One region of the Streptomyces diastaticus subsp. diastaticus genome, then DNA from elsewhere that is predicted to be linked to it. Evidence: riboswitches for the same ligand, from Rfam matches in the RefSeq annotation. Region 1 holds a riboswitch; each other region holds the start of a gene.
What was found. A riboswitch is a leader RNA that binds a small molecule or an ion and turns the genes downstream of it on or off. The one in region 1 is predicted to bind cobalamin.
Positions count from the first base shown of each region.

Region 1 (10,052 bases):
ACTGCGTCCTCACCCCGCCGGCGACCGCGTACTGGTCCTACTGGGTCGCCTCGCCTGGCGAGGACGAGTGGTCCTACAGCCAGTACGGCGCCATGAGCCGAAATCTCAAGGACGGCGATGTCGACGCCTGGGTGTACGGCGGCACGGACATCGGCGGCGGCACGGGCGGGCCCGACTTCAGCCCCGACGACGTCCGCGCGGGCGAGACGGGTGGCACCCCGGCTCCGGGAACACCGACGGGAGCGCCGGGGGAGGTCGACGCGACCGGCGCGGCGACCTGGCTGAAGGACCGTCTCACCGACGGTGAACGCGTCGTCGACGACGGCAGCGACGTACCCAACTACCTCCTGACCACGGAGACGGCCTACGCCCTCGCCGCCACCGAAGGCAAGAGCGCCGCTCTCGACAAGGTCACCGCCTTCCTTGCCGCCCACGCCGACGACTACGCCTACCCGAACGGCACCGGCGAGGCCCCCGACGCCGCCGCCGCCGCCCGCCTGGCCCTGCTGGCCGAGAGCACCGAGGCGGATCCGCGGGCCGTCGGCGGACACGACCTTCTCGGCGACCTGGCGGCCCACGTGTGCGCGGCCGGCCCCGAATCCGGCGAGCCCACTCCCGGCTGCACCGCCAAGGGCGACTTCCGCAACGCCGGTTACACCGAGGGGCAGGCCCTGTCCGTCCTCGCGCTCCTGCGCGCCGGTACGGCACCGGCGGCCGAGACGGTGGACCGGCTGACCCAGATGCAGTGCCGTGACGGCGGAGTCACCAGCGTCCTCATCCGCCCCGGAGAGAACTGCGACGGCGACCCGGCCACCACCGGCCTGGTGGCCCTGGTCCTCGACCAGGCCGGCGGCCATGACGAAGCCGTCACCAAGGCCCGCGGCTACCTGGCCAAGACCCAGCGCGAGGACGGAGCCTTCCCCGGCTACACCGGCGCCACCTCCGGCAGCGTCTATGCCACGGCCTACGCCGCGCAGGCCCTGCACGGACTGGGCGACACCGAACGCGCCGAAGCTGCCGTCGGCTGGCTGTCCCGTCAGCAGCTCGGCGGAGGAGGCTTCGGCTTCGAGGAGGGCGCCACCGACCCCGCCCCCTACCCGACCGCGGTCGCCGTCCTCGCGGGCACGCACACCAGCCTGGCCACCCTGACCACCAAGAAGGCCGAGCCGACCGGCCCGCCGACCTCGCAGCCTCCCACGTCCCAGCCTCCGACCACGGAGCCCGGCACCCCGCCTCCAGGAGTGGGCCCCGACCTGAAGAAGGGCGTCGCCTATCTCACCGACACCGCCCAGCTGAAGCAGGGCCACTACCACCTCTTCGACCCCAAGTCCCCCGAAGCGGACTTCGGCCTGACCATCGACACCGCCTACGCGCTCGCCGCCACCGGCCTGGACAACAACACGCTGCGCGGCATCGTCGACTTCATCGACGACGGCGGCAAGGACGGGGCGGGCAAGAGCATCCGCGACTACACCGGTGTCGGCACCGCCTACGCGCAGGGCGGCGCCATCGGCAAGACGGCGCTGCTCGCCCAGGCGGTCGGACGCGACGCCCGCGACTTCGCCGGCCTGGACCTCATCGCCGCTCTCGAAAAGGGCACCTGCGCCAAGAGCACCCTTCCGAAGAGAGGGTGTGCGGCCAAGGGCAACTACACCTACGCCGAGTCCGTCTTCAAGCAGTCGCTGGGCGTCATGGCGCAGCTGCGCGCGGGTGAGAAGGAGGCGGCCCAGGAACCGCTCGCCTACCTGGTGAGCCTCCAGCAGGACAACGGGGCCTGGCCCAGCCTGATCCCGTCCAGCGGTGATTCCGACGTCGACTCCACCGCCATCGCCGCCATGGCCCTGGACATGGCGGGCGGCGCGGAGGCCGAGCAGGCCGTCGACCGGGCGCTCGCCTGGCTGGCCTCGCGGCAGCTTCCCGGCGGTGGCTTCCCGGGCACGGTGGGTATCTCGGTCAACTCCACCGGCCTCGCGGTGCAGGGGCTGTCCCTCGACGCCTCCCGGTACGCCGACGAGATCGCCGGGGGGCGGAAGTTCCTGGCCGGCCAGCAGAATGCCGACGGCGGCTTCAACACCTCGGCGGACGGGCAGCGCGGCTCCGACCTGCGCGCGTCCGCCCAGGCGGTGAGCGGTGCCACCGGCATCTCCTTCGGTGAGCTGGAACGCAGTCTGGCCGGTACCTCACCGCAGCCCACCCCGGACCCGAGCGACGGCGTCCCGGACATCGTCACGCCGGGCGACACCTCGGGCGGATACGGCGCCTCCGGCGGATACGGCGCCTCCGGCGGGCAGGGGGCGTCCGGCGGCGGTGGCGCGCTCGCCTCCACCGGCGTCCAGGTCGGCCTCCTGGCCGCGATCGCCGCGCTCATGGTGCTGGCCGGGTGGCGCGTCGCGGTCATGGCACGGCGCAGGGCCACGGCGGAGGGCGGACGATGAGCCGCCCGCGCCTCGCCGGGGCGACGGCCCGGGCGACGGTGGCCCTGGGCGTGACCGCCGCCGCACTCGCCGTCACCGCACCCCCGGCCGCCGCCGACCCCCAGCCCATGGGCCGGTGCACGACCACGTCCGGCGTCGTCCTCGCGGTCGACTTCAGCGACTGGGGCGGCCCGCTGTTCCGGTCCTGCGGCACGACGCCCACCACCGGCTACGAACTGCTCAACCAGGGCGGCTGGCGCACCACGGGCACCGGACACGACGGTCCGGCGTTCATCTGCCGCATCGGCTACAGCGGGTATCAGAACGGCAAGCAGTTCCCGCCGCCCTCCCAGGACGACTGCGTGCTGACTCCTCCCGCGTCCGCGTACTGGTCGTACTGGCACGCGGACCGGGGCGAGAACACCTGGGAGTACAGCCAGCTCGGCGCCATGCTCTACAAGCCCAAGCCCGGCAGCGTCGACCTGTGGGTCTTCGGCGGCACCGACATCGGGGGCACCAAAGGCCGGCCCACCGTCACCCCGGACCAACTGCGCGCCCACAACACGAAGCCGAGCGGCGACGCGGGCAAGCCGGCCTCCAACGAGAAGGCTCCCGAGCTGCCCCCGGACGTCGACACCGGCCCGGCACCGGAACGGCGGAGCCCCGAACGTCCCGCACCCGCGCCCACCGCGTCCAAGAAGCCGGCACCCAGGAAGTCCGAGTCGAAGAAGCCCGAGCCGAGCGCAAGCGCCACACCCTCCCCTTCACCGTCCGCCACGCCCAGTTCCTCGGCCGTCGCGGCACCGCGCCCGAGCACCCGAGTGGTCGACGCGGCCCCTGCCGCCGACGCCCCCCACGACACCGGTTCCCTCGTGCCGGTGGTCACCGGTGTCTCGCTCGTCGTCCTGATCGGAGGCGCCGCGGCCTACGCGGCCCGCCGGCGCCGTCGTACCGAGTGAGCGGCGTGTCCCGTACGGCCGTGCAGGCCCTCGCCGCCCCGTCCGGCCCGCCGCCGGACCGGGGCGGCCGACGCCTGCCGCGCATCCTGCACCCGATGGCCTGGTGGGTGTGGGCACTGGCGCTCGCCACCGCCGTCAGCCGCACCAACAACCCACTGCTGCTGTTCCTCGTCCTCGCCGTCCTCGGCTACGTCGTCACCGCCCGGCGCACCGAGGCACCGTGGGCCCGCGGCTTCAAGTACTACCTGTACCTGGCCCTGACCGTCGTGGCCATCCGGGTCGTCTTCCGCGCCGTCTTCGCCACCGGCATCACACCCCGCGACCACTTCCTGTTCTCTCTCCCGCACCTCCCCACCCCCGACTGGTACGCGGGCATCCAAATCGGTGGGCCGGTATCGCTGGAGGCGCTGCTGTCGGCGGCGACCGACGGGCTGCGCCTGGCGTGCATGCTGTGCTGCATCGGCGCCGCCAACACCCTCGCCAACCCCAAACGGGCCCTGCGCGTCCTGCCGGGCGCGCTGTACGAACTGGGCGTCGCCGTCACCGTCGCCATCAGCGTGGCCCCGCAGCTGGTACAGAGCGTGCAGCGCGTCGTACGGGCCCGGAAGCTGCGCGCCGGCGACACCAAGGGCATGCGGGCCCTGCGCGGCGTCGTCATCCCGGTGCTGGAGGACGCCCTGGAACGCTCCCTGCGCCTCGCCGCCGCGATGGACTCCCGAGGTTACGGCCGTGCGGGCCGGGCCACCCGCCGCTCCCGCCGGATCACCGGCGCTCTGATACTGCTCGGCATGTGCGGCCTGTGCGCAGGCGCCTACGGGCTGCTGGACGCCACCGCGCCCTCCTTCCTGGGCCTGCCCGCCATGGGGCTCGGCGCGCTGCTGTGCGTGGCCGGCCTGCGCCTGGGAGGCCGGCGGGTCACCCGCACCACCTACCGGCCCGACCCCTGGCGCCTGCCCGAGTGGGCGGTGGCCGGCAGCGGAGTCCTGTCGGCCGTCCTGCTCTTCGCCAACCTCGGCTACGACCCCGCCCAGCTCAACCCCACGTTCTACCCCCTCACCTGGCCCGACCTGCCCCTCGTACCGACGGCCGCGATCCTGCTCGCCGGCACGGCCGGTTTCCTCGCACCCCCGCCCAGCCCCGTCCGGAGAGCCGACGCCCCGTGATCACCTTCGAGCAGGTCACCATCCAGTACGACGACGCACCCGAACCGGCACTCCGGGACGTCGACCTGACGGTGGAGGAGGGCGAACTCTGCCTCGTCGTCGGGCACACGGGCGTCGGCAAGTCGACCCTCCTCGGCGCCGTCAACGGGCTCGTGCCGCACTTCACAGGTGGCACGCTCTACGGTCGCGTGACCGTCGACGGCCGGGACACGGCCCACCACCCGCCCCGCGAGCTGGCCGACGTCGTCGGCGTGGTCGGCCAGGACCCCATCGACGGCTTCGTGACCGACACGGTCGAGGAGGAACTCGCCTACGCCATGGAGCAGTTGGCGATAGCCTCGGGCACCATGCGCAAACGCGTGGAGGAGACACTGGACCTGCTCGGCCTCGCCGACCTGCGCCACCGGGCCCTGTACGAACTCTCCGGCGGCCAGCAGCAACGTGTCGCCATCGGCTCGGTGCTCACCGCCCACCCCCGGGTCCTGGTCCTGGACGAACCGACCTCCGCGCTGGACCCGACGGCCGCCGAGGAGGTCCTCGCCGCGGTCACCCGCCTCGTCCACGACCTCGGGGTCACCGTCCTCATGGCCGAGCACCGGCTCGAACGCGTCGTCCAGTACGCCGACCGGGTCCTCCACCTGCCCGGTGACGGCCGTGCCCGCATCGGACCCGCCGCCGAGATCCTGCGCACGTCGACGATCGCCCCGCCGATCGTCGAACTGGGCCGGGCGGCCGACTGGTCACCCCTGCCGCTGTCGATCCGCGACGCCCGCCGTGAGGCCGCCCCCCTGCGCACCGAACTGGCCGACCGCCCCCCGGCCCCTGTCCGCCTGGCCCCGGCCCAGGAGCGGCGCAAGCTGCTGACGGCGCGCGGCATCACCGTCGCCTACGGGGGCGTCCCCGCCGTACGAGAGGTCGACCTCGACCTGTACGCGGGCGAGGTGACCGCCCTCATGGGACGCAACGGCTGTGGCAAGTCCTCGCTCCTGTGGGCCTTGCAGGGGTCGGGCCCGCGCCGAGCCGGGACGGTGAAACCGGTCGACGGCCCCGATCCGCGCGACGTGCCCGCCGCGCGGTCCCGTCGACTCGTCGGACTGGTCCCGCAGACGCCCTCCGATCTGCTCTACCTGGAGAGCGTGAGGCAGGAGCTCGACCAGGCGGACACCGAGTCGGGCACCACCGAGGCCCGCACCGTACTGGACCGACTCGCTCCGGGCATCGACGACGCCACCCATCCCCGCGACCTGTCCGAGGGACAGAAGCTCGCCCTCGTCCTCGCCATCCAGCTCTCCGCCGCGCCCCGGGTCGTCCTGCTCGACGAGCCCACCCGCGGCCTGGACTACCGGGCCAAGACCGCACTGATCGGTGTCGTGAACGCCCTCGCGGCGGAGGGCAGGGCGGTCGTGATCTCCACCCACGACGTCGAGTTCGCCGCCCGCGCCGCCGACCGTGTCGTCGTCATGGCCGAGGGCGACGTCGTCGACGACGGTCCGACCGCCGACGTCATCGTCTCCTCGCCCGTCTTCGCGCCCCAGACGGCGAAGATCCTCGCGCCGCTGCCGTATCTGACCGTCGACCAGGTGAAGGCGGCCCGGTCATGACGACGGCCGCCGCCATCCGGCTGACCCCACGCATCGCAGTCGTCATGGTGCTGTCGGCGTTCCTCGGGATCGTCGCCTTCTTCTGGCCGTTCGTCGTGGCACCCGGGAAGTTCGGCTCGAACTATGCGCCCCCGCTCATCTTCGGCGTGCTCCTGGTGCTCGTCCTGTGTGTGGTCCTCTCGGAGATCGCCGAGGGCGGTATCGACTCCAAGGCCCTCGCCATGCTGGGTGTCCTGTCCGCCGTGAACGCGGCCCTGCGACCGCTGGGGGCCGGAACCGCCGGCATCGAGACCGTCTTCTTCGTCCTGGTCCTGGCCGGCCGCGTCTACGGCCCCGGCTTCGGCTTCACCCTCGGCTGTACCTCCCTGTTCGCCTCCGCGCTCATCACCGGCGGGGTCGGGCCCTGGATGCCGTACCAGATGTTCGGCTGTGCCTTCGTCGGGATGCTCGCCGGATTCCTCCCCCGGGCCACGGGCCGCCGCGAGGTGCTGATGCTGGCCGTCTACGGTTCCCTGTCCGGGTATCTCTTCGGCTTCCTCCTCAACCTTTCCTTCTGGCCGTTCTCCCTGGACCCCAACAGCTCCATCGCCTACCTGCCCGGACTGCCCTTCACCGAGCAGTGGCAGCGCTACATCGCCTTCGACATCGCCACGTCCCTGGGCTGGGACACCGGCCGGGCGGTCACCAACTTCGTGTGCATCCTGCTGGCGGGGCCGGCGGTGCTGACGACCTTCCGGCGGGCCGCGCGCAAGGCCCGGTTCCGCGCTCCCGTGCGCTTCGCCGAACCCCGGACGGCCGATTCCGAACCCACCTGACCGGCCGGTTCCGGCGATACCGCCGAACGGTACTGGATTTACTAGGACGTCCAACTATATAGTCGCGAGTACAAGGCCCGCGGTGCAGGGAAGCCGGTGTGATTCCGGCACGGTCCCGCCACTGTGACCGGGGAGTACGCCGTCGAGCGGTACGCCACTGACGAGTTGGATGTCGGGAAGGCGGACGGCGCGCGCTGATCCGGAAGTCAGGATACCGGCCGCGGGATGTTCCGTGTTGTCCACGAGGATGGAGCTGACACGCATGGCACCGGTGTGTACCCACGACCCTGGTGAACCCCGCCTCTGACGGGACTCCGGCCATACGCGAGCCCGCGCCCCCTGCGTCCGTACGCGACCGCGTACGTGTGCGGGACCCGGCGCGCCATCCCCGGATCCCTCCTGACGAGAGCAGGCAGTCATGGTCCGAGAGCACGAACGCGCCTCCGTGCGCGAGTTGACGCACTTCGTCGGCGGCAAGCACACCCCGGGCACCTCGGGGTCCTTCGGCGAGGTGTACGACCCCAACACCGGCGACGTCCAGGCCCTGGTACCCCTCGCGAACCGCGCCGAGACCGAGGCGGCCATCGCCGACGCCGACCGCGCACAGCGCGAGTGGGGCGAATGGAACCCGCAACGCCGGGCCCGGGTCATGATGCGCTTTCTCCAGCTCGTCGAGCAGGAGAAGGACACGCTGGCCCGGCTGCTGTCCGCCGAGCACGGCAAGACCGTCGCCGACGCCCACGGCGACATCCAGCGCGGCCTGGAGGTCGTCGAGTTCGCCGCCGGCATCCCGCACCTGCTCAAGGGCGAGTTCACCGACAACGCCGGCACCGGCATCGACGTCCACTCCCTGCGTTCCCCGCTCGGCGTGGTCGCCGGGATCACCCCCTTCAACTTCCCCGCGATGATCCCCCTGTGGAAGGCCGCCCCCGCGCTGGCCTGCGGCAACGCCTTCATCCTCAAGCCGTCGGAGCGGGACCCGTCCGTCCCGCTGCGGCTCGCCGAACTCTTCCTGGAGTCGGGCCTGCCGCCCGGCGTCCTCAACGTCGTCAACGGCGCCCGGGAGACCGTCGACACCCTCCTGGAGGATCCCCGCGTAGCAGCCCTCGGCTTCGTCGGCTCCACCCCGGTCGCCGCGCACGTCTACGCGACCGCCGCCGCGCACGGAAAGCGCGCCCAGTGCTTCGGCGGTGCCAAGAACCACATGATCGTGATGCCGGACGCCGACCTCGACCAGGCCGTCGACGCCCTGGTCGGTGCCGGGTACGGCTCGGCGGGGGAGCGGTGCATGGCGATCTCGGTCGCCGTCCCGGTGGGGGAGGAGACCGCCGACGCGCTCGTGGCCCGACTCAAGGACCGCATCGCCGCGCTGCGGATCGGCCGCAGCGACGACCCCGAGGCCGACTTCGGCCCCCTGGTGGGCCGGGACGCCGTGGACCGGGTCCGCTCATACGTCGACCTCGGTGTCAAGGAAGGAGCCGAACTCGTCGTGGATGGACGGGGATTCACCCTCGACGGCCACGCGAACGGCTTCTTCGCCGGCGCCTCCCTCTTCGACCGGGTGACGCCCGCCATGCGCATCTACCAGGAGGAGATCTTCGGCCCCGTGCTGTCCGTCGTGCGCGCCGCTGACTACGAGGAGGCGCTGCGCCTGCCCAGCGAGCACACCTTCGGCAACGGCGTGGCGCTCTTCACCCGGGACGGCGACACCGCCCGCGACTTCACCCGGCGAGTCAACACCGGCATGGTCGGCGTCAACGTGCCCATCCCGGTACCGGTCGCCTACCACACCTTCGGCGGCTGGAAGCGCTCCGGCTTCGGCGACCTCAACCAACACGGTCCGGACGCCGTCCGCTTCTACACCCGTACGAAGACGGTCACCTCGCGCTGGCCCGCCGGCCTGCGAGAAGGAGCGAGCTTCACGATCCCCACGATGAGCTGAGCGGCTATGACCATCACCGCGCTCACCGAGGACCAGCAGGCCCTCGTCGAGACCACGCTCGACTTCGCCCAGGACCACCTCGCCCCGCACGCCCTGGACTGGGACCGCGACAAGCACTTCCCCGTCGACGTGCTGCGCAAGGCGGCCGGACTCGGCCTCGGCGGTGTCTACGTCCGCGAGGAGTCCGGCGGCAGCGGCCTCACCCGCTCCGACGGCGTCCTCGTCTTCGAGACCCTCGCCTCCGGCTGCCCGGCCATCGCCGGGTACCTCTCCATCCACAACATGGTCGCCTGGATGATCGACCGCTACGGTGACGACGCCCAGCGCGAACGGTGGCTGCCGCGCCTGTGCGCCATGGAGGATCTCGCCAGCTACTGCCTGACCGAGCCGGGTGCGGGCTCGGACGCGGCCGCCCTGACGACCCGTGCCGTCCGGGACGGCGACGGCTGGGTGCTCACCGGCGTGAAGCAGTTCATCTCCGGTGCGGGCGCGTCCCAGTCGTACGTCGTCATGGCCCGTACCGGCGGCGGGGGCCCCGACGGGGTGTCCGCGTTCGTCGTCGACAAGGATGACGCGGGTGTCAGCTTCGGGCCGAACGAGCGGAAGATGGGCTGGAACGCCCAGCCCACCCGCCAGGTCGTCCTGGACGGCGTCCGCCTGCCCGCGGACCGGCTCCTCGGCCGCGAGGGCGAGGGCTTCCGCATCGCCATGAGCGGCCTCAACGGCGGCCGGCTCGGCATCGCCGCCTGTTCCCTGGGAGGCGCCCGCAGCGCGCTCGACCGGAGCCTGGCCCACCTCGCCGACCGCGAGGCGTTCGGGCAGCGGCTCCTGGACGCCCAGGCTCTGCGCTTCCGGCTCGCCGACATGGCGACCGAGCTGGCCGCAGCGCGCGCCCTGGTGGCGCAGGCCGCGCATGCGCTCGACCGCGGCGACCCGCAGGCGCCGTACCTGTGCGCGATGGCGAAGCGGTTCGCCACCGACACCGGCTACTCCGTCGCCGACCGCGCACTCCAGCTCCACGGCGGCTACGGCTACCTCAGCGAGTACGGCATCGAGAAGATCGTCCGCGACCTGCGCGTCCACCAGATCCTGGAAGGAACCAACGAGATCATGCGCGTCATCGTGGCACGCGGCCTGACGGAGGCGTTCGCATGAGCG
Region 1 covers NZ_BLLN01000005.1:53,768-63,819, reverse strand. Annotated here, with positions in the region: gene Sdia_RS18130 (prenyltransferase/squalene oxidase repeat-containing protein) at 1-2,435, shown strand, start outside; gene Sdia_RS18125 (hypothetical protein) at 2,432-3,373, shown strand; gene Sdia_RS18120 (energy-coupling factor transporter transmembrane component T) at 3,379-4,536, shown strand; gene Sdia_RS18115 (ABC transporter ATP-binding protein) at 4,533-6,137, shown strand; gene Sdia_RS18110 (ECF transporter S component) at 6,134-6,952, shown strand; cobalamin riboswitch at 7,016-7,189, shown strand; gene Sdia_RS18105 (CoA-acylating methylmalonate-semialdehyde dehydrogenase) at 7,371-8,894, shown strand; gene Sdia_RS18100 (acyl-CoA dehydrogenase family protein) at 8,901-10,049, shown strand; gene Sdia_RS18095 (enoyl-CoA hydratase/isomerase family protein) at 10,046-10,052, shown strand, end outside.

Region 2 (10,052 bases), 1.2 Mb from region 1:
ACCCTGGCCGCCCCCGTCGTCGTCTACGCTGCCTGGCCCTTCCACAGGGCCGCCTGGACCAACCTGCGGCACGGCGCCGCGACCATGGACACCCTGATCTCCGTCGGTACCTCCGCCGCCTTCCTCTGGTCCCTGTGGGCCCTCTTCCTCGGCACCGCCGGCACCCCCGGCATGACCCACCCCTTCGAGTTCACCGTCGCCCGCACCGACGGGGCCGGGAACATCTACCTGGAGGCAGCCGCCGGCGTCACCGCCTTCATCCTGGCCGGACGCTACTTCGAGGCCCGTTCCAAGCGCCGCGCCTCCGCCGCGCTCCGCTCGCTGATGGAGCTGGGAGCCAAGGAGGTCACCGTCCTGCGCGACGGCGGCGAGGAGCGGATCCCGGCGGGCGAGCTGCGCGCCGGTGACCACTTCGTGGTCCGCCCCGGCGAGAAGGTCGCCACCGACGGCACCGTGGTCGAGGGCTCCTCCGCCATCGACGCCTCCCTGCTCACCGGCGAGTCCGTCCCCGTCGAGGCCGGCCCGGGCGACTCCGTCACCGGCGCCACCCTCAACGCCGGGGGCCGCCTGGTCGTCGAGGCCACCCGGGTCGGCGCCGACACCCAGCTCGCCCGGATGGCCAGGCTGGTCGAGGAGGCGCAGAACGGCAAGGCCGCCGCCCAGCGGCTCGCCGACCGCATCTCCGCCGTCTTCGTGCCGGTCGTCATCGCGCTGGCCGTCGCCACCTTCGGCTTCTGGCTCGGCACCGGCTGGGGGCTGACCGCCGCCTTCACCGCCGCCGTCGCCGTACTGATCATCGCCTGCCCCTGCGCGCTGGGGCTCGCCACGCCGACCGCGCTCATGGTCGGCACCGGACGCGGCGCCCAGCTCGGCATCCTCATCAAGGGCCCCGAGGTCCTGGAGAGCACCCGCAAGGTCGACACGGTCGTCCTCGACAAGACCGGCACCGTCACCACCGGCCGGATGACCCTGCTCGCCGTGCACACCGCCGCCTCCACCACGGAGGAGGAGGCGCTCCGGCTCGCCGGCGCCCTGGAGCACGCCTCCGAGCACCCCATCGCCCAGGCCGTCGCCCGGGCCGCCGCCGACCGCACCGGCCCGCTCCCCGCGCCCGAGGACTTCGCGGGCGTCGCCGGTCTCGGTGTCCAGGGCGTCGTCGAGGGCCACGCCGTCCTCGTCGGCCGGCCCCGCCTCCTCGCCGAGTGGGCGATCGAGCTGCCCGCCGAGCTGGAGCGTGCCCACGCCGGGGCCGAGGCGGCCGGGCGTACCGCCGTCGCGGTCGCCTGGGACGGGGAGGCCCGCGCGGTCCTGGAGGTGGCCGACGCGGTCAAGGAGACCAGCCCCGAGGCGATCCGCCGGCTGCGCGCGCTGGGCCTCACCCCCGTCCTGCTGACCGGCGACAACCGGGCCGCCGCCGAGTCGGTCGCCCGCGAGGTCGGCATCGAGCAGGTGATCGCCGAGGTGATGCCCGAGGACAAGGCCGAGGTGGTCAAGGGGCTCCAGGCCGAGGGACGTACGGTCGCCATGGTCGGCGACGGGGTCAACGACGCCGCCGCCCTCGCCCAGGCCGACCTCGGCCTCGCCATGGGCACCGGCACCGACGCCGCCATCGAGGCAGGCGACCTCACCCTGGTCCGCGGTGACCTCAGGGTGGCCGCCGACGCGGTACGCCTGGCCCGGCGCACTCTCGCCACCATCAAGTCCAACCTCTTCTGGGCCTTCGCCTACAACGTCGCCGCCCTGCCGCTGGCCGCCGCCGGCCTCCTCAATCCGATGATCGCCGGCGCCGCCATGGCCTTCTCCTCGGTCTTCGTCGTCGGCAACTCGCTGCGGCTGCGCCGGTTCAAGGCGGCGTGACCCCGCTCCCCACGACGCCGGGAGCCGGCCCCCACCGCGGGGGCCGGCTCCCGTTCCCTTGTGTCGCCCCGCGCGTCAGGGCAGCGGGAACTCGGTGATCGTCGACGGGACCGTGTCCGAACCCTGGGTGGGCTCACCGACCTGGTTGATCACGTGGTCGTAATGGCCCATGCCCCCGAGCGACACGGTGAGCAGCCCGTGGAACTTCACCCCGGGCTTGACCGGTGCCTGGAAGCCGTGTTCCTGGCGGATGGCCGGGTCCACGTTGTAGTTGCAGTAGCTCCCCAGGCCCCAGCCCTCGTGGGTGTCCACCGAGTCCTCGACCTTGTAGGCCGCGTATCCCTGGGTGTCGCCGTTCTGGATGGCCGCCTGGTCCGGCGCGTCGTACGCCTTCTCGTTCTGGTAGAAGATCGTCCGGCCGCGCTCTCCGGCCCACACCACGTCGTACTTGTTGAAGTGCTCCACGAAGAGGCCGGTGGCCAGGACGTCGTCGCCGTTGACCTGGACGCCGTAGTCGGCGCGGTTGGTCTCCCAGCCGACGCCTTCGCCGTGGTCGGCGCGCCAGATCCAGGTGTGGTCGATGATCGTGTCGTTGCTGTTGACGACGAGGCTGGTGGTGGCCTTGCCCGGGCCGGCGCCCCCGATGCGGATGAAGACGTCCTGCACGGTCGTCGGGTTGTCCGCGTGGCCGGCGGAGGAGCCCTCCTCGCCGATCTCCACCAGCGTCCGGGAGTTCTCGGCACCCGCGTCGATGAGGAGCCCGGCCAGCCGGACTCCGTCGACGTCGGCGACCTTCACCGCGGTCACCCCGTCGTCCGGGACGATCGTGGCGTAGCCGAGGCCGAGGACCACGGTGTCCGCCCGGCCGATGTCGATGGTCTCGTCCACGTGGTGGACGCCCGGCGTGAACAGCAGGTGCAGCCCCTGGTCCACGGCGGCGTTGATGGTCGCCGCGGTCGCCCCCGGCTTCACCACGTAGAACTGGTCCAGCGGCAGCGACTCACCCTGCTGGTCCCCCTCCCACGAGACGCCGCGCGCGTTGGTCCGCTTCTCGGGGACGAACACCTTGTACTCGTCGCCGTCCAGGTACAGGAACGGCTTCTCACGGGAGATCGGGGTGGTCTCCAGTGTGGTGTACGGCGGCTCCGGGAAGCCCTGCCCAGGGGCGCCCTGCACGCCGGAGAAGACCATGTTCCAGACGCCGTTGGTCCAGCCGCCGACCGAACTGTCGCGGGTGTACCACTGCTGCTGGGAGTACGGGCCGACCTCGCCGTCGATCCTGGAGTCGGCGATGTAGCCGCCGCTCGCCCAGCCGTAGCCGTCGGGTGCGAGGTTGAGGCCGCCGCGCACGTGCATCCGGCGGAACGGCGCCGCCTGCGAGACGGCCCAGCGGTTGGTGCCGTTGGCCGGGCTGAGCGACAGGTTCTCCGCCGAACGCCAGAAGTTCTGCGTGGCGTTGCCGTCGAACCAGCCGGCGTCGACCGTCACGTCCCCGTTGAAGTGGGTGTCGTCGGGGGAGAGGCCGAGCCCGGAGATCGCGGTGTAGAAGCCGATCTGCACATTGAGGCCGTTGTACGTGCCCGGCTTGAACAGCAGGGCGTGGCGCCCCTCGCCGAACTGGGCCGACTCCTGCTCCTTGAAGATCTGGTCGACCGTGCCCTGGATGTCCGGCGTCGACGGGTCGAAGACGTGGACGTTGGGGCCGAGGTCGCCGCCGCCCTCGACGGGGCCGGCCGTGCTCTGCGCGGCGGGTGCGGGCGCCGCCTGCGAGGAGGTGGCGGGAAGCATGACCAGCGTCGTCGCGGCGAGGGCGCCGGCGAGCAGCGCCGCGGCGGTTCTGCGGCGCCGGGTCCCGGGACGTGGTCCGCCGTCCGGGTGTGGGGGTCCGAAGGGGGTGGTGGGCATGTCGGCTCTCCTGAGCTGTCGAAGTGGGGGGAGGGCAGGAGCGAGTGACCACAGGGAAAGGCGGGAGAGCGCCTGAGAGCGCTCTCCATGGGGGGTGATGGTTCTCCCGGAAACCTGAGGCGTCAAGAGTTGTCGCAAGACGTGAAGGAAGTGCGGCCGTGGCGTCAGGAAGTGAAGGGGCGTGGCGCGCCGGGCCCGCGAGGGAGCGTGCGACCCCTGGCCTCCGCTTTTCCCGTGGAGCGGTGCACGGCGGCCCTGAGGCGCGGGTGGGCGCTCCGGCGGCGCCTTCGCGACGTGAGGATCGTGTTCGTGTCGCACCTGTTCGTGTCGTACTTGTTCGCGACGAACGCGTTCGTTACGGTGGAGTCGTGACGACGGCCCCCAGGGATTCAGCTCTCCCGCCCCGGCCGCCGCGCTCTCCCCGCCCCGTGCCCGCGAGCCCCCAAGGAGTCACCGTGACCACCGCCCCCATACCCGAGCACCACCCCCTCCTCGTCGTCGGCGCCGGGCTCGGCGGGCTCACCCTCGCCCGCGTCCTGGCCCTGCACGGCGTGGGCTGCACCGTCCTCGACCGCGACGCCGACCGCGACGCCCGCTCCCAGGGCGGCATGCTCGACCTGCACGAGGACACCGCCCAGGCGGCCTTGCGCGAGGCCGGGCTGTACGAGGGGTTCCGCCGCCTGGTGCAGCCCGGCGGTGAGGCCACGCGCGTCCTGGACCGGCACGCCACCGTCCACCACGCCGACGACGCCGAGGGGGGCCGGCCCGAGGTCCACCGCGCGGCCCTGCGCGACCTGCTGCTCGACGCGCTGCCCGCCGGAACGGTCCGCTGGGGCGCCCAGGTCACCGCCGCCACCCCGCTCGGAGGCGGCCGCCACGAGGTCCGCCTCGCCGACGGCACCACTCTCACCACCGACCTCCTCGTCGGCGCCGACGGAGCCTGGTCGCGCGTGCGCCCCCTGGTCTCGGACGCCGCCCCGGCCTACACGGGCGTCAGCTTCGTCGAGGCCGACCTGACCGACGCCGACCGCCGCCATCCCCGTGCCGCCGCCCTCGTCGGCTCCGGCCTGCTCTTCGCCCTCGACCAGGGCAAGGGCCTCCTCGCCCACCGCGAACCGGGCGCCCGCCTGCACACCTACGTCGCCCTGCGCTGCCCCGCCGAGCTGCTGGACTCCCTCGGCCTCGCCGACCGGGCCGCCGCCCGCCGCCGGGTGCTCGCCCACTTCGACGGCTGGGACGAGGGCCTGCGCTCCCTCCTCGCCGACGGCGACGGCCCGCTCGTCGCCCGTCCCGTCCACGCCCTGCCCGTCGGCCACCGCTGGGAGCGCGCTCCCGGCGTCACCCTGCTCGGCGACGCCGCCCACCTCATGTCCCCGTTCGCCGGGGAGGGCGCCAACCTCGCCATGCTCGACGGCGCCGAACTCGCCGCGGCTCTGCTGGCCCGTCCGCAGGACCCCGAGCGCGCCCTCGCCACGTACGAGGCGGCCCTCTTCCCCCGCGGCGAGCGCGCCGCCCGCGAGTCGGCCGAGAGCCTGGAGCTGTGCTTCGGCCCGGACGCGGCCCGGCGGCTGGCGGCGATGATGAGCGGGGGGTGGCAGGACGGGGCGGCGTGACGGCCGGCCGCGGCAGCAAGTGCACCACCCTGCGCAAGGGCGCGTACCTGTACCACCGGACCTCGGGCCTCCAGGCCTGGAAGGAAACGGTCACCTGCTGACCGTCGCCACCCGCTCGCGCCGAGGGGCGCCCCGTCGCCGGGGTGCCCTCGTCACGTGTTCAGGGCTCAGGGCAGCGGCAGCTCGCGCACCATCAGCTCCGAGAGGTGGAACGTCCGGGCCCGCTCCGGCGCCTCGTCCAGGTGCTTACGCCACCACTCGCGGCCCTCCGTGCCGGGGGCACCGTAGGCGAACCCCGCCACCTCGTCCCCGTCGCGGGCGATCACGCAGGAGAACCCCGGGTGCCCGCCCCAGTGGTCCACGAACCACGGGAACCGCTGCCGGAACTCCTCGTCCTCGGTCACCCCGGAGTACACGTTCCGCTGGGTGTCGATGAGGATCTGCCGGATCTGCGGCAGGTCGTCACGTCCCGGGCGGCTCGCCCCGCTGGTGCCCCGGGAGGAGATGCGGGAACGCCTGCAGCGCCCCCGCGTCCCGCCATGTGAACACCCACCCCCGCGAGGCCCCCGCCCCCGGCTAGGCTGCCCCGTGCAGCTGGTTCGCCCCGTCCGCCAGACGGGGCGTCGCAAGAGGGAACCCGGTGGGAATCCGGGACTGCCCCGCAGCGGTGAGTGGGAACGAACGCCGTCATACGCACTGGGTCCGGGGAACGGGTCCGGGAAGCGACGGCCAGTAGGTGTCCGCCTTCGGCGGACGTGCCCGCGAGTCCGAAGACCTGCCCGTTGCCCGCACGCGACATCCGTGTGCGGACATCCCGGTGACCTCGTGGGCGGGTCGGAGGAGCACAGAGCGGACGGACGGGCGCGCCCCCGGGGCGCGGACCCCCGCCGTCCGGTCCGTCGTCCCTTCGCGCTCGCGTCCCGTGGCCGGGATGCAGGAGACGTCTCGCGAAGGAGAGTTCCGTGACAGCGAAGTCCGCGGCCGCGGCAGCACGGCCGACCGTGTACGGCTACCCCCGCCAGGGACAGCACCGGGAACTGAAGAAGGCGGTCGAGGGCTACTGGAAGGGCCGCGTCACCGCCGGCGCCCTCCAGGAGACGGCGACCGGGCTGCGCCGGGCCAACTGGGCCCAGCTCGCCGGGGCCGGCATCGACGAGGTGCCCACCGGCGACTTCTCGTACTACGACCACGTCCTCGACACCAGCGTCATGGTCGGCGCCGTCCCCGCGCGCCACCGGGCCGCCGTCGACGCCGACCCGCTCGACGGGTACTTCGCCATGGCGCGCGGCACCCAGGAGGTCGCGCCGCTGGAGATGACCAAGTGGTTCGACACCAACTACCACTACCTGGTGCCCGAGCTGGGCCCGGACACCGTCTTCAGCGCCGACTCCGCCAAGCAGGTCGCCGAGCTGACCGAGGCCCTCACGCTCGGCCACACCGCCCGCCCGGTCCTCGTCGGCCCCGTCACCTACCTCCTGCTCGCCAAGCCCGCCCCCGGGGTCGCCGCCGGCTTCGAGCCGCTGACCCTGCTCGACCGGCTGCTCCCGGTCTACGCCGAGGTCCTGGCCGACCTGCGGGCCGCCGGCGCGGCGTGGGCGCAGCTCGACGAGCCCGCCCTCGCCCAGGACCGCACCCCGGCCGAGCTGAACGCGGCCGCCCGCGCCTACCGCGACCTCGGCGCCCTCACCGACCGGCCCAGGCTGCTGGTCGCCTCGTACTTCGACCGGCTCGGCGAGGCGCTGCCGGTGCTGGCCAAGGCGCCGGTCGAGGGGCTGGCGCTGGACTTCACCGAGGCCGCCGCCGCCAACCTCGACGACCTCGCCGCCGTCGGCGGCCTGCCCGGCAAGCGGCTCGTCGCCGGTGTCGTCGACGGCCGCAACATCTGGATCAACGACCTCGAGAAGTCCCTGGCCACCCTCGCCACCCTGCTCGGTCTCGCCGACCGCGTCGACGTGGCCGCCTCCTGCTCCCTGCTGCACGTTCCGCTCGACACCGCGCCGGAACGCGACATCGACCCGCGGGTCCTGCGCTGGCTCGCCTTCGCCCGGCAGAAGACCGCCGAGGTCGCGACCCTCGCCACGGGCCTCGCCCACGGCACCGGCGCCATCGCCGCCGAGATCGCCGCCAACCGCGCCGACCTCGCCTCCCGCGCGAACTCCCCGCTCACCCGGGACCCGGCCGTCCGCGCCCGGACCGCCGCCGTCACCGGGGCCGACGCCCGCCGGTCCCAGCCGTACCCGCAGCGGGCCGCGGCCCAGCGGGAGCGGCTCGGGCTGCCGCTGCTGCCGACCACCACCGTCGGCTCGTTCCCGCAGACCGGCGAGGTCCGCGCGGCCCGCGCCGACCTGCGCGCGGGCCGGATCGACACGGCCGGGTACGAGGAGCGCATCGCCGCCGAGATCGCCGAGGTGATCGCCTTCCAAGAGAAGGCCGGGATCGACGTCCTGGTGCACGGCGAGGCCGAGCGCAACGACATGGTCCAGTACTTCGCCGAACAGCTCACCGGCTACCTCGCCACCCGGCACGGCTGGGTCCAGTCGTACGGCACGCGGTACGTCCGCCCCCCGGTCCTCGCCGGGGACGTTTCCCGTCCCGCGCCGATGACGGTGCGCTGGACGGCGTACGCCCAGTCGCTCACCGGCCGGCCGGTCAAGGGGATGCTGACCGGGCCCGTCACCATGCTGGCCTGGTCCTTCGTCCGGGACGACCAGCCGCTCGGGGAGACCGCCGCGCAGGTCGCCCTCGCCCTGCGCGACGAGGTCGCCGACCTGGAGGCGGCCGGTACCCCGGTCATCCAGGTCGACGAGCCGGCGCTGCGCGAGACCCTGCCGCTGCGCGCCGCCGGACGGCCCGCCTACCTCCGGTGGGCCACCCGGGCCTTCCGCCTCACCACGGGCGGGGTGGCACCGGGCACCCAGATCCACACCCACATGTGCTACGCGGAGTTCGGCGACATCGTGCAGGCCATCGACGACCTCGACGCCGATGTCATCAGCCTGGAGGCGGCCCGCTCCCACATGCGGGTCGCGCACGAACTGGCCGCCCACGGCTATCCGCGTGAGGCGGGCCCCGGCGTCTACGACATCCACTCGCCGCGCGTCCCCGACGCCGAGGAGGCCGCCGCCCTGCTCCGCGAAGGCCTGGCGGCCATCCCCGCCGAACGCCTCTGGGCCAACCCGGACTGCGGCCTGAAGACCCGCGGCTGGCCCGAGACCCGTGCCTCGCTGGAGAACCTGGTGGCCGCGGCCCGTACCGTCCGGGCCGCGCTCACCGCCTCCTGACCGCAGGGCGCCCCTGACGGGGAGCGGCAGGAGCCGGGGCGCCCCGGCTCCGCCGTGCCCGTCCCGGAGGCGGCGTGCGGCCTCCCGGAAGGGATTCACCCGAATGGAGTAACGCCGTGCGGCGTCGGAGCCCGGCTCCCGGCCCTCCCTGGGGCCTCACGGGCGCGTTCCGGCCCGCACGGCACCGGTCGCCGGAGAGGAGAGGCGCACGGCCCCGGGTTGCCGCGACGGCGTTCCGGGTGCGCGATGGAGGCGTGGGTGTGTGGGCCCCTGGGGGTGCTCCCGGAATCCTCCGCCACGCGCCGTCCAAGGAGTGATCACGACATGACAGCAGGTGACAGCTTCCTCACCACCGATCAGCTGGTGGGGCTGACCGCCTACGACCGCGACGGCGCCAAGGTCGGCAGTGTCGAACAGGTCTTCCTCGACGACGGTACGGGGAAGCCGGAGTGGGTCACGGTCAAGACCGGCATGTTCGGCATGAAGGAGACCTTCGTACCGCTCGCCGGAGCGGGCCACGACGGCGAGGGACTCCACCTCGCCTACGCCAAGGACACCATCAAGGACGCCCCGCGCGTCGATGCCGACGAGCATCTCGACGCCGCCGAGGAGCGCGAGCTGTACGCCCACTACGGGGTCACCCGGGGCGGCGCGAGCGGCAAGACCGGCGACGAGATGAGCGGCCGCGGCGACACCACCTCGGAGACCGGCACCGGGACCCAGGCCGCGGCCGCGGGCACCGCCGGGGCCGCCGGGGCCGCCGGCCGCAGTCAGGGGACCGGCCGGCCCACCGAGGACCGGCCACTGGCCGGAGCCGGGGCCGGGTCGCCCGCGATGAGCCGTTCCGGCGCCGACATGGGCGACGAACGCGCCACGTACGCCGACGAGATGGTGCGCTCCGAGGAGCAGCTGCGCGTCGGCACCGAGGAACAGGAGGTGGGCCGCGCCCGCCTGCGGAAGGTGGTCGTGACCGAGGACGTCAGCACCACCGTCCCCGTCAGCCACGAGGAGGTGCACCTCGTCCGCGAGCCCATCGGCGAAGGCGACCGCACACGCGGGACCGAGATCGGCGAGGCCGAGGCGGAGGTGACGCTCCACGCCGAACGCCCCGTCGTCCGCAAGGAGGCCGTCCCCGTCGAACGGGTGCGCCTGGAGACCGAGAAGGTCACCGAGCAGCGCGAGGTCAGCGACACCGTCCGCAAGGAGGAGATCCAGTACGACGACGGCACTTCCGGCGCCTCCGGCGAGGAGGACGACTGGAAGGGCGGCCGCAGCGGCCCGACCCGCTGACGGCGCCGTCCCGGCCCCGGGGGCCCACCCGGCAGCCGAGGGGCCGGCCGGACACCGTGGAGGTGTCCGGCCGGCCCCTGCGTGCCGAGGTGTGGTGTGCGGCCGG
Region 2 covers NZ_BLLN01000005.1:1,273,814-1,283,865, reverse strand. Annotated here, with positions in the region: gene Sdia_RS23060 (heavy metal translocating P-type ATPase) at 1-1,857, shown strand, start outside; gene Sdia_RS23055 (pectate lyase-like domain-containing protein) at 1,933-3,762, opposite strand; gene Sdia_RS23050 (FAD-dependent oxidoreductase) at 4,218-5,375, shown strand; gene Sdia_RS23045 (hypothetical protein) at 5,543-5,791, opposite strand; cobalamin riboswitch at 5,954-6,172, shown strand; gene metE (5-methyltetrahydropteroyltriglutamate--homocysteine S-methyltransferase) at 6,338-8,656, shown strand; gene Sdia_RS23035 (PRC and DUF2382 domain-containing protein) at 8,981-9,946, shown strand.
Region 2: it holds a riboswitch for cobalamin, as region 1 does, so the genes downstream of both, metE (5-methyltetrahydropteroyltriglutamate--homocysteine S-methyltransferase) here and Sdia_RS18105 (CoA-acylating methylmalonate-semialdehyde dehydrogenase) in region 1, are expected to answer to the same signal.

Region 3 (10,052 bases), on a different contig from region 1:
GGCCGGGAGCCGGGCGCCGGAGAACACGGCGCAGGTCGGCTCGTCACCGCCGAGCGCGGCGACCGCGAGGAGCAGCGACCCGGCGGTCCAGGTGGTGAGTTCGCGCGGCCAGACGGTGTCGTCCTCGAAGACGTACCCGGTCCAGTACAGGCCGCTCGCGGCGTCGCGCAGGTGCTGGACGGACTGGAGGATCTCCAGGGCCCGGTCGGACTCGCCGATCACCCAGAGGGTGAGGGCCAGTTCGCAGCTCTCGCCGCCGGTGACCCACGGGTTGGGCACGACGCAGCGCACGCCGAGCTTCGGGACGACGAAGCGGTCCCAGCCCTCGTCGATGCGGGCCTTGGCCTCCTCGCCGGTGACGGCGCCGCCGAGGACGGGGTAGTACCAGTCCATCGAGTAGCGGTCCTTGTCGAGGAACCGCTCGGGGTGGCGGCGGATCGCGTGGGCGAGCAGGCCGGTGGCGCGTTCCCAGTCGGGCCGGGGCTCCTCGCGCTGCTCGGCGATGGCCAGGGCGCAGCGCAGCGCCTGGTGGATGGAGGAGGAGCCGGTGAGCAGCGCGTCGGTGACGGCGGTGCCGTCGGCCTCGCGCTTCCAGCCGATCTGCCCGCCGGGCTGCTGGAGGGCGAGGACGTGCTCGACGGCGGCGGCGACCACCGGCCACATCCGGTCGAGGAAGGCGTCGTCGCCGGTGGCCAGGTAGTGGTGCCAGACGCCGACCGCGACATAGGCGGTGAAGTTGGACTCACGGCCCCGGTCGGTGGGTTCCTCGGCCACGCCGTCGGCGTACGCGGCGTACCAGGACCCGTCGGGAAGCTGATGGCGGGCCAGCCAGTCGTAGGCGCGCGCGGCGGCCTCGTGCTCGCCGGCGGCGTCGAGCGCCATGGCGGTCTCGGTGTGGTCCCACGGGTCGAGGTGGTGCCCGCGGAACCACGGTATGGCTCCGTCGGCGCGCTGCACGGAGAGCAGGCCGGCGACGGTGGCGCGGGCCTGCTGCTCGGTGAGGACCCCGGGCAGGACCAGGTGCTCCGTCCGGGGCGACGTCACTTGGCGGCCGCCGTCGGGGTGTGCGGCTTGGTGGCGTAGGCGACGAAGCTCTTGCCGACGACCGGGTTGAGCAGTTGCTCGGCGACCCGCGTCAGGGCGGGCTTCTTCATGATGTCCCAGACCAGCAGCTTGTGGTACGCCCGCACCGGCAGCGCCTTGTCGTTGTCGACGCCGAAGGCGCACTTGAGCCACCAGTAGGGGCTGTGCAGGGCGTGCGCGTGGTGGGTGCCGTAGGGCTTGAGGCCCGCGCCGCGCATCTTGGCGATCAGTTCGTCGGCCTTGTAGATGCGGATGTGGCCGCCCTCGACCTCGTGGTACTCGTCCGAGAGAGCCCAGCAGATCTTCTCGGGTCCGTAGCGGGGCACGGTGACGGCGATGCGGCCGCCGGGCTTGAGCACGCGGACCATCTCGGCGAGGACGCCCTTGTCGTCGGGGATGTGCTCCATCACCTCGGAGATGATGACGACGTCGAAGGACTCGTCGGGGAAGGGCAGGTTGAGGGCGTCGCCCTCCATCGCGGTGGCGGTGGCTCCGGCGGGGGCCTCACCGGCCTCCTTCATCGCCGCGAACCAGGTGGCGACCTCGCGGATCTCCTCGGCGTTCTGGTCCAGCGCGACCACCTGCGCGCCGCGCCGGTAGCACTCGAAGGCGTGGCGGCCCGCGCCGCAGCCCAGATCGAGCACGCGGTCGCCTGCGGCGAGCGGGAAGCGGGTGAAGTCGACGGTCAGCACGTGGACCTGCTTTCGCGGTCGGGTCGGGCGGTGGTGGCCGGGGCGGCGGGGCGGCCCGGGCTCCCGGCGATGGCCTGGCGGTAGTGGGCGACCGTGCCGAGGGCGGCCTGGCGCCAGGTGAACTTGGCGAGGACGCGGGCGCGGCCCGCGGTGCCGAGGCGGCGGCGCAGCCCGGGGTCGGCGAGGAGCCTGCCGAGGGCGGTGGCGAGGGCTCCGGCGTCGCCGGGCGGCACGGCGAGGCAGGTGTCGCCGTCGGCCCCGGCGACCTCGGGGATGGCGCCGCCGGTGGTGGCGACCAGCGGGGTGCCGGTGGCCATGGCCTCGGCGGCGGGCAGCGAGAACCCCTCGTAGAGGGAGGGGACGCAGGCGATCTCGGCGGAGCGGATCAGGTCGACCAGTTCGGTGTCGCTGATGCCCTTGACGAACTCGATGGCGCCGGTCAGGCCGAACCGCTCGATGGCCTGGGCGACGGGCCCGTCCTCGGCGGGGCGTCCGACGACGACCAGGTGGGCGTCGGGGTTCTCGGTGCGGAGTTTGGCGAGCGCCTCCACCAGGTGGACGAGGCCCTTGAGCGGCACGTCGGCGCTGGAGGTGGTGACGATCCTGCCGGGCACCTCGGCGACGGACGGGTCGGGCGAGAAGAGGTCGGTGTCGGCACCGATGTGGACGACGTGGACCCGCTCGGGGCGGACGCCGAAATGGCCGACGATCTCCTGACGGGAGGTACCGGAGACGGTGAGCACCGAGGGCAGCTTCCGGGCGACACGTTTCTGCATCCGCGTGAAGCCGTACCAGCGGCGGACCGAGAGGCGGCGCGTGAAGGAGCCGGCGGCGGCCAGCTCCAGCTGCCGGTCGACGGTGATGGGGTGGTGCACGGTGGTGACGAGCGGGGCGCCGAGCGCGCGGGCACCGCCGAGCAGGCCGTAGCCGAGCGTCTGGTTGTCGTGGATCACGTCGAACCGCCCGGCGAGGGCCGCGAGGTGACGGCGGGCGCGCAGGCTGAAGGTGAGCGGCTCGGGGAAGCCGCCGGTCCACATGGTGGCGACCTCCAGCGCGTCCACCCAGTCGCGGTACTCGCCACGGCCCGGGGTGCGGAACGGGTCGGGCTGGCGGTAGAGGTCGAGGCTGGCCAGCTCGGTCAGCTCGACACCCTCGTCGAGGACGGGGTAGGGCTGGGCACCGATGACCTCGACGTGGTGGCCGAGGCGGGCCAGTTCGCGGGAGAGGTGGCGGACGTAGACACCCTGACCGCCGCAGAAGGGGTCGCCCTTGTAGGTGAGGAGGGCGATGCGCAGGGGCCGGCCCTCGTCCGCGGATCGATCGCCCGAGGCCGGTTCCGGGGCGGGTTCCTGTCGCGCGGGGTCCGCCTCCATGGCCTCAGCGGTCACTACCCGGCCCCCTTCTGCCAGCCCGACGTCCCGGGAGGTTACGCCGGGACTCCGATCCGCAACAAGTTCGGCGCGGTCGGTCTTGATCGTTCACGAAGCATCGAATCTACCGGCAGGTAGCCCGTTCAGGACCCCCGGAACAGGTGATTCGCACCACGGCCGGGACCGGGGCGCCGTACGGGCTCCCGGCCCCCGCGACCGCCCGGACGGCGGCCCCGGCCCACGGTCCGCCCGCACCGGTACAGTGACCGGGTCGTCGTCAGGACCGTGTGAGGGGAAGCCGGTGGGAATCCGGCGCTGACCCGCAGCCGTGAGCCGCCCGCCAGTCGGGCCGGCACAGCCGGAATGCCTCCTCGGACTCATGACCGGCTCACGCCGCCGGAGACCTCCGGCGGCCGGCACCGTCGAGGCATACGGAGCCGGAGCCCGGCGCTTGCGTGCGCCCGTGCCCGGCTTCCTTCAGGAGAGGGCTCCCACCCATGACCGTCCGTCGCAGCGCCCTGGCGCTCACCGCGCTGACCGCACTGACGGCGGCGTCGGCCGCCTTCGCTCCGGCCGCCGTCGCCGAGGACTCCCCCGCCCCGTCCGTCAAGAAGCTGCCCTCGGGCCTGTACGGCGACAGCGACCCGGCCTACGACGGCGTCTACCGCCAGTCCCTCGCGCTGCTCGCGCAGCACACCGCCGGGGTCGAGCCGGCCGCGAAGGCCGTCGACTGGCTGACCGGCCAGCAGTGTGAGGACGGTTCCTTCGCCCCGTTCCGCGCCGACCCGTCGTCCGACTGCGACGCGAAGACGCAGGTCGACACCAACCAGACGGCCACCGCCGTGCAGGCGCTCGCCGCGCTCGGCGGCCACGACGAGGCGGTCGGCAAGGCCGTCGACTGGCTGAAGGCGGCGCAGAACGACGACGGCGGCTGGGGGTACGTGCCCGGCGGCGACACCGACACCAACTCGACCTCGCTGGTGGTCGGCGCCCTCGCCGCCACCGGCACGAAGGCCGACACGGTCACCTCGAAGAAGGACAAGACCCCCGAGGACGCCCTGCTCGGCCTCAGCCTGAAGTGCGCCGACGGCGGGGCCTTCGCCTTCCAGCCGGAGAAGAACGGCGACCTCACCGCCAACGAGGACGCCACCGCCGCCGGAGTCCTCGGCGGCCTCGGCTCCTCCCTCGTCGTCACGGAGGGCGAGTCCGCCGCGCAGACCGCTTGCGAGAAGCCGGCCGACGCCCGCGCGGCCGCCGCCAACGGCGCCGCCCACCTCGCCGACGTCCTCAAGAAGGACGGCCACCTGACCTCCGCCATGCCGGGCGCCGAGGACCAGCCCGACACCGGCAACACCGCCGACGCGGTGACCGCGCTCCACGCGGCCGGGCTGACCGACGCCGCGAAGAAGCCGCTGGCCTGGCTGGAGAAGAACGGCCCGGCCTGGGCGAAGCAGTCCGGCCCGTCCGCCTGGGCCCAGCTCGTCCTGACCGCCCACGCCACCGGCACCGACCCTCGCTCCTTCGGCGGAACCGACCTGGTCGCCGGGTTGAACGCCACCGGCCCCGCGCCGAAGTCCGCGGAGGACACGCCCAGTGCCGAGGACTCCGCGAAGCAGGCGGCGGACGAGGACGGCCCGCAGATCAGCGTCTGGTGGATCGTCGGGGTCGGCCTGCTCGTCGGCGCGGGCGTCGGCCTGATGATCAGCCTGCGCAACAAGTCCGGCCGCAAGTGACCCCCGGCCTCGCCGCGTCCCGCCCCGCCCGCCGCACCCTGCGGGCGGGGTTCGCGCTGCTCCTCGGCCTGCTGGCGGCCGTGCTCCTGGCGGCACCCGCGCAGGCCGCCGGGTACCGGTACTGGTCGTTCTGGGAGCGCGAGGGCTCCACGTGGAGCTACGCCACCCAGGGACCGGCCCAGCTCCGCCCGGACGACGGCTCGGTGCAAGGGTTCCGGTTCGCGGTGAGCGCGGAGGCGGACGACTCCGCCGCGCCCCGCTCGAAGGCGGCCTTCGCCAAGATCTGCGAGGACACCGACGAGCGCGCGGGGCGCAAGCGGATCGCGCTCGTCCTCGACTTCGGCACCGCTGCCGACGCCCCCGGGGGCGAGCGCCCGCCGAAGCCCCGTACCGCCTGTGCCAGCGTGGAGGAGGACGCCAGTACCGCCGACGCGCTGGCGGCCGTCGCCCCGCCGCTGCGGTACGACTCCTCGGCGATGCTCTGCGCCATCGACGGCTACCCGGCGGCCGGGTGCGGCGAGCAGGTCCCGGGGGCGGGCAAGCCGTCCGCCGAGGCGTCCTCCGACGCCTCCCCCGGAACCGAGGAGGCGGACTCCGGTTCCGCTCCGGGTGGGGGCGGTCCTTCGGCCGGGCTCCTCGTCGGGGGCGGTGCGGTGGCCGTGCTGGGCGTGGCGGCCTTCTGGCAGTCCCGCCGCCGGCGCGGCTGAGCGGCTGGTCACGATGGCGCACGGCCCTCTTCAGCAGGCCCGCCGGCTACGCCCGGCACTGCTCGCCCCGCTCGCGACGCGCTCCAACGCGCTGCACGCCGGGGCGTGGTGGCTGTGGGCGCTGGGGCTGGCCGCGGCGGCCTCGCGGACCCGCAACCCGCTGCTGCTGGCCCTGCTGATCGGCGTCGCCGGGTACGTGGTCGCGGCGCGCCGCACCAGCTCGCCGTGGGCGCGCAGCTACGGCGCCTTCGTCAAGCTCGGCCTGGTGATCATCGCCATCAGGCTGCTCTTCGCCATGGTCCTGGGCTCACCGGTGCCGGGCACCCACGTGCTGTTCACCCTGCCCGAGGTACCGCTGCCGGAGTGGGCGCGCGGGGTGCGGCTCGGCGGCAGGGTGACCGCCGAGGGGCTGCTGTTCGCGCTGTACGACGCGTTGCGGCTGGCGACCCTGCTCATCTGCGTCGGTGCGGCCAACGCGCTGGCCAGCCCGGCGCGGTTGCTGAAGTCCCTGCCGGGCGCGCTGTACGAGGCGGGCGTCGCCGTGGTGGTCGCCATGACCTTCGCCCCGAACCTGGTCGCCGACGTCCGCCGGCTGCGCGCGGCCCGGCGGCTGCGCGGCCGGCCGGACCGGGGACTGCGCGGCCTGTTCCAGGTCGGGCTGCCCGTCCTGGAGGGGGCGCTGGAGCGGTCGGTCGCGCTGGCCGCCGCGATGGACGCGCGCGGGTACGGCCGGACCGCCGCCGTCCCGTCCGCCGTCCGGCGCACCACCGCCGTACTGACCGTGGGCGGCCTGATCGGCGTCTGCCTCGGCACGTACGGACTCCTCGCCGACCAGGGCGGCGGGTTCGGCGTCCCGGTGCTGGCGCTCGGGCTGGCGGCGGCACTGGCCGGGCTGTGGCTCGGCGGGCGGCGGAGCGTGCGCAGCCGGTACCGGCCGGACCGGTGGGGGGTGCGTGCCTGGGTGGTCGCCGGTTCGGGAGTGGCGGTCGCCGCGCTCCTCGTCCGGCTCGGCTCGCTGGCGCCGGAGCAGCTCGACCCGCCGACGGTGCCGCTGGCCGCCCCGGAGCTGCCCCTGTGGCCTGCGGCGGTGGTGCTGCTGGGACTGGTCCCGGCGTTCGTGGCACCCCGGCCTTCGGAGGGGACGTGAGCGGCGGGGTGGTCGGCGGCGGTGCGGTGGTGCGGTGGCAGGGCTCTCCTGGAGGTGCGGTGTGATCAGGTTCGAGGACGTCTCGGTGCGGTACGACGGTGCGCCCGGGCCGACGGTGCGCGGGGTGGACCTCACGGTCGAGGAGGGCGAGCTGATGCTGCTCGTCGGCCCGTCGGGGGTCGGCAAGTCGACTCTGCTGGGAGCGGTCAACGGCCTCGTGCCGCACTTCACCGGTGGCACCCTGCACGGCCGGGTCACCGTCGCGGGCCGCGACACCCGCTCTCACAAACCGCGTGAACTCGCCGACGTGGTCGGCTCGGTCGGCCAGGACCCGCTGGCGCACTTCGTCACCGACACCGTCGAGGACGAACTCGCCTACGCCATGGAGTCCCTGGGTCTCGCCCCCGGCGTGATGCGCCGCCGCGTCGAGGAGACCCTCGATCTGCTGGGCCTCGCCGATCTGCGCGACCGCCCGCTCGCCACCCTGTCCGGCGGCCAGCAGCAGCGCGTCGCGATCGGTTCGGTGCTCACCCCGCATCCCGCGGTCCTCGTCCTGGACGAGCCGACCTCGGCGCTCGACCCGGCCGCCGCCGAGGAGGTGCTGGCGGTGCTCCAGCGCCTCGTCCACGATCTGGGGACCACCGTCCTGCTGGCCGAGCACCGGCTGGAGCGCGTGGTGCAGTACGCCGACCGGGTCGCCCTGCTGGCCGCCCCCGGCGCGGCACTGGTCACCGGGCCCCCGGCCGAGGTCCTGGCCGTCTCGCCGGTCCGCCCGCCGGTGGTGGCGCTGGGCGGTCTGGCGGGCTGGGTCCCGCTGCCGCTGACCGTCCGCGACGCGCGCCGCCGGGCGGCCGGGCTGCGTGAGCGGCTGGCCGGGGTGCCGGTGCCGCCGCCGGGCGGGGTACCGCTGCCGGCCGCCCCGCCGAAGCTCTCCGGTGATCTGCCCGCTCCGCGGCGCGAGGGGCGCCGCGCCCTGCTGCGCGGGCTCCTCGGCCCGGGGCGCAGGCCCCGGCACGGGTCCGACACCAGCACCAGCACCAGCACCCGTGAGCCGTACGCCCTCGTCTCCCGCCTCGCGGTGCGGCGAGGCCGGGTCGAGGCGTTGCGGGAGGTGTCGTTGTCGGTCGCCGCCGGGGAGACGGTCGCTCTGATGGGCCGCAACGGCGCGGGCAAGTCCACCCTGCTGGGCTCCCTGGTCGGCCTGGTCGACCCCTTCTCCGGCACCGTCCGGGTGGGCGGGCTCACCCCGCACAGGACCCGGCCGCAGGAACTGATCGGCCACGTCGGTCTGGTCCCGCAGGACCCCCGGGACCTGCTGTCCGCCGACACGGTGGCCGCCGAATGCGCCGCCGCCGACGCCGACGCCTCGGCCGCGCCGGGCACCTGCCGGGCCCTCGTCGCCCGCCTGCTGCCGGGCATCGACGACCCCACCCATCCGCGCGACCTCTCGGAGGGCCAGCGGCTCACCCTCGCCCTGTCGATCGTCCTCACCGCCCGCCCGCCGCTGATCCTGCTGGACGAGCCGACCCGCGGCCTGGACTACGCGGCCAAGGCCCGGCTGGTCGAGGTGCTGCGGAACCTGGTCGCGGAGGGCCACGCGGTGGTCCTCGCCACCCATGACGTGGAACTGGCCGCCGAACTCGCCCACCGCGTCGTCATCCTCGCCGAGGGCGAGACGGTGGCGGACGGGCCCACGGCCGACGTGGTCCGTTCCTCCCCCTCGTTCGCCCCCCAGGTCACCAAGATCCTTGCCCCCCAGCCCTGGCTCACCGTCTCCCAGGTAAGCACCGCCCTGAACGAGCCGACGGTCTGCGCCGGGCCCGGGCCGGAAGCCGGGTCCGACGACGGTACGGGCGGACACCCGGAGCGGGCGGAGCCGGGCCGGGCCCTTGGCCGAGACGGCGGGGATCCGCCCCCGGGGGGCCCGGGCACGACCGAGGACTCCGAAGGTGCCGGTGCGGCCCGGAACACCGAGCGAGCCGACCGGGCCTCCGGGGAAGAGACCGCGGCGGCCGGGGCCGCCGGGGCGCGTCCGGTGCCTGGCCGGGCCGGTGTCGGCCCGGGAGCCGGACGGCAGGACGGCGCACCACCGGTCTGCCGGCCGGATCGCCCGGGCACCGGGCCGGGCCCGGACGAGGACGGCCGGGCACCGGCCCCCGAGGAAGCGGACGGCGCGTGCTCCGGCCGCGGTGGAGACGTGGTCGCCTCGTCCACCGGGGACGAGGGCGCCGCTCCGGCCGCCGAGGAGGAACGGTGAGCCGGCGTACGGCGTCACCCGACGGGACCGCCGAGGAAAGCACCGTGCCGAACGGCCTCTCCACCGCGAAGGGCACATCCCGGTGGAGGGTGCGGACGATCGGCAGCGCACCGGGGGAACAGGGCCCGGGCGGCGAGGCGGTGCAGCGGCAGACCCGGGCGGTGCGCATCGGCCTCCGGTCGGCGCTGGCGCTGGGGCTGGTCAGCGCTGTCGGTGTGGCGGCCTTCGGCTGGCCGCTGCTGGCCTCCCCGGAGTCGGGCCTGGCCCACGCCCAGGACGCCCCGTGGCTCTTCGCGGCCCTGCTGCCGCTGCTGCTGGGGGTGGTGGTCGCGACCATCTCGGACAACGGGGTCGACTCCAAGGCCATCGCCATGATCGGGGTGCTCGCGGCGGCGGGGGCGGCGTTGCGTCCGCTCGGCGCGGGGACGGCGGGCATCGAGCCGATGTTCTTCCTGATGGTGCTCTCGGGGCGGGTGCTCGGGCCGGGGTTCGGGTTCGTGCTGGGCGCCCTGTCGATGTTCGCCTCGGCTCTGCTGACCGGCGGGGTGGGCCCGTGGATGCCGTTCCAGATGCTCTCCATGGGCTGGGTCTGCATGGGCGCGGGCCTGCTGCCGGGCCGCGACACCCTGCGGGGACGCGGCGAACTGCTGCTGGTCGCCGCCTACGGCGCGCTCTCCTCCGTCCTGTACGGCACCGTGATGAACCTCCAGGGCTGGACCTATCTGGGGGGTCTGTCGACCGGCGTCTCCTTCGTGCCGGGCGACCCGGTCGCCGACAACCTGGGCCGCTTCCTGGTCTACTGCCTCGCCACTTCCCTGGGCTGGGACCTGCCCCGCGCCGCCCTCACCGTGGTGCTGGCCCTGACGCTGGGCCCCTCGGTCCTGCGGGCTCTGCGCCGGGCCACCCGCAGGGCCGCCTTCGACACTCCGGTGCGGTTCGCGGACGCCGGACCGGGCCGGGCCGGGGCTTCCGGCGCCGGGGAGGGCACGTCCGTGGCGCGTGCGCGAGGGGAGCACGCTGATGCGTCCGTGGTCCGGGCGTCCGCCGAACCTCCGGACGGGCC
Region 3 covers NZ_BLLN01000003.1:349,886-359,937, reverse strand. Annotated here, with positions in the region: gene Sdia_RS10030 (prenyltransferase/squalene oxidase repeat-containing protein) at 1-1,044, opposite strand, end outside; gene Sdia_RS10025 (class I SAM-dependent methyltransferase) at 1,041-1,775, opposite strand; gene Sdia_RS10020 (glycosyltransferase family 4 protein) at 1,769-3,163, opposite strand; cobalamin riboswitch at 3,397-3,534, shown strand; gene Sdia_RS10015 (SCO2321 family membrane protein) at 3,643-4,878, shown strand; gene Sdia_RS10010 (SCO2322 family protein) at 4,875-5,585, shown strand; gene Sdia_RS10005 (CbiQ family ECF transporter T component) at 5,599-6,732, shown strand; gene Sdia_RS10000 (ABC transporter ATP-binding protein) at 6,794-8,989, shown strand; gene Sdia_RS09995 (ECF transporter S component) at 9,079-10,052, shown strand, end outside.
Region 3: it holds a riboswitch for cobalamin, as region 1 does, so the genes downstream of both, Sdia_RS10015 (SCO2321 family membrane protein) here and Sdia_RS18105 (CoA-acylating methylmalonate-semialdehyde dehydrogenase) in region 1, are expected to answer to the same signal.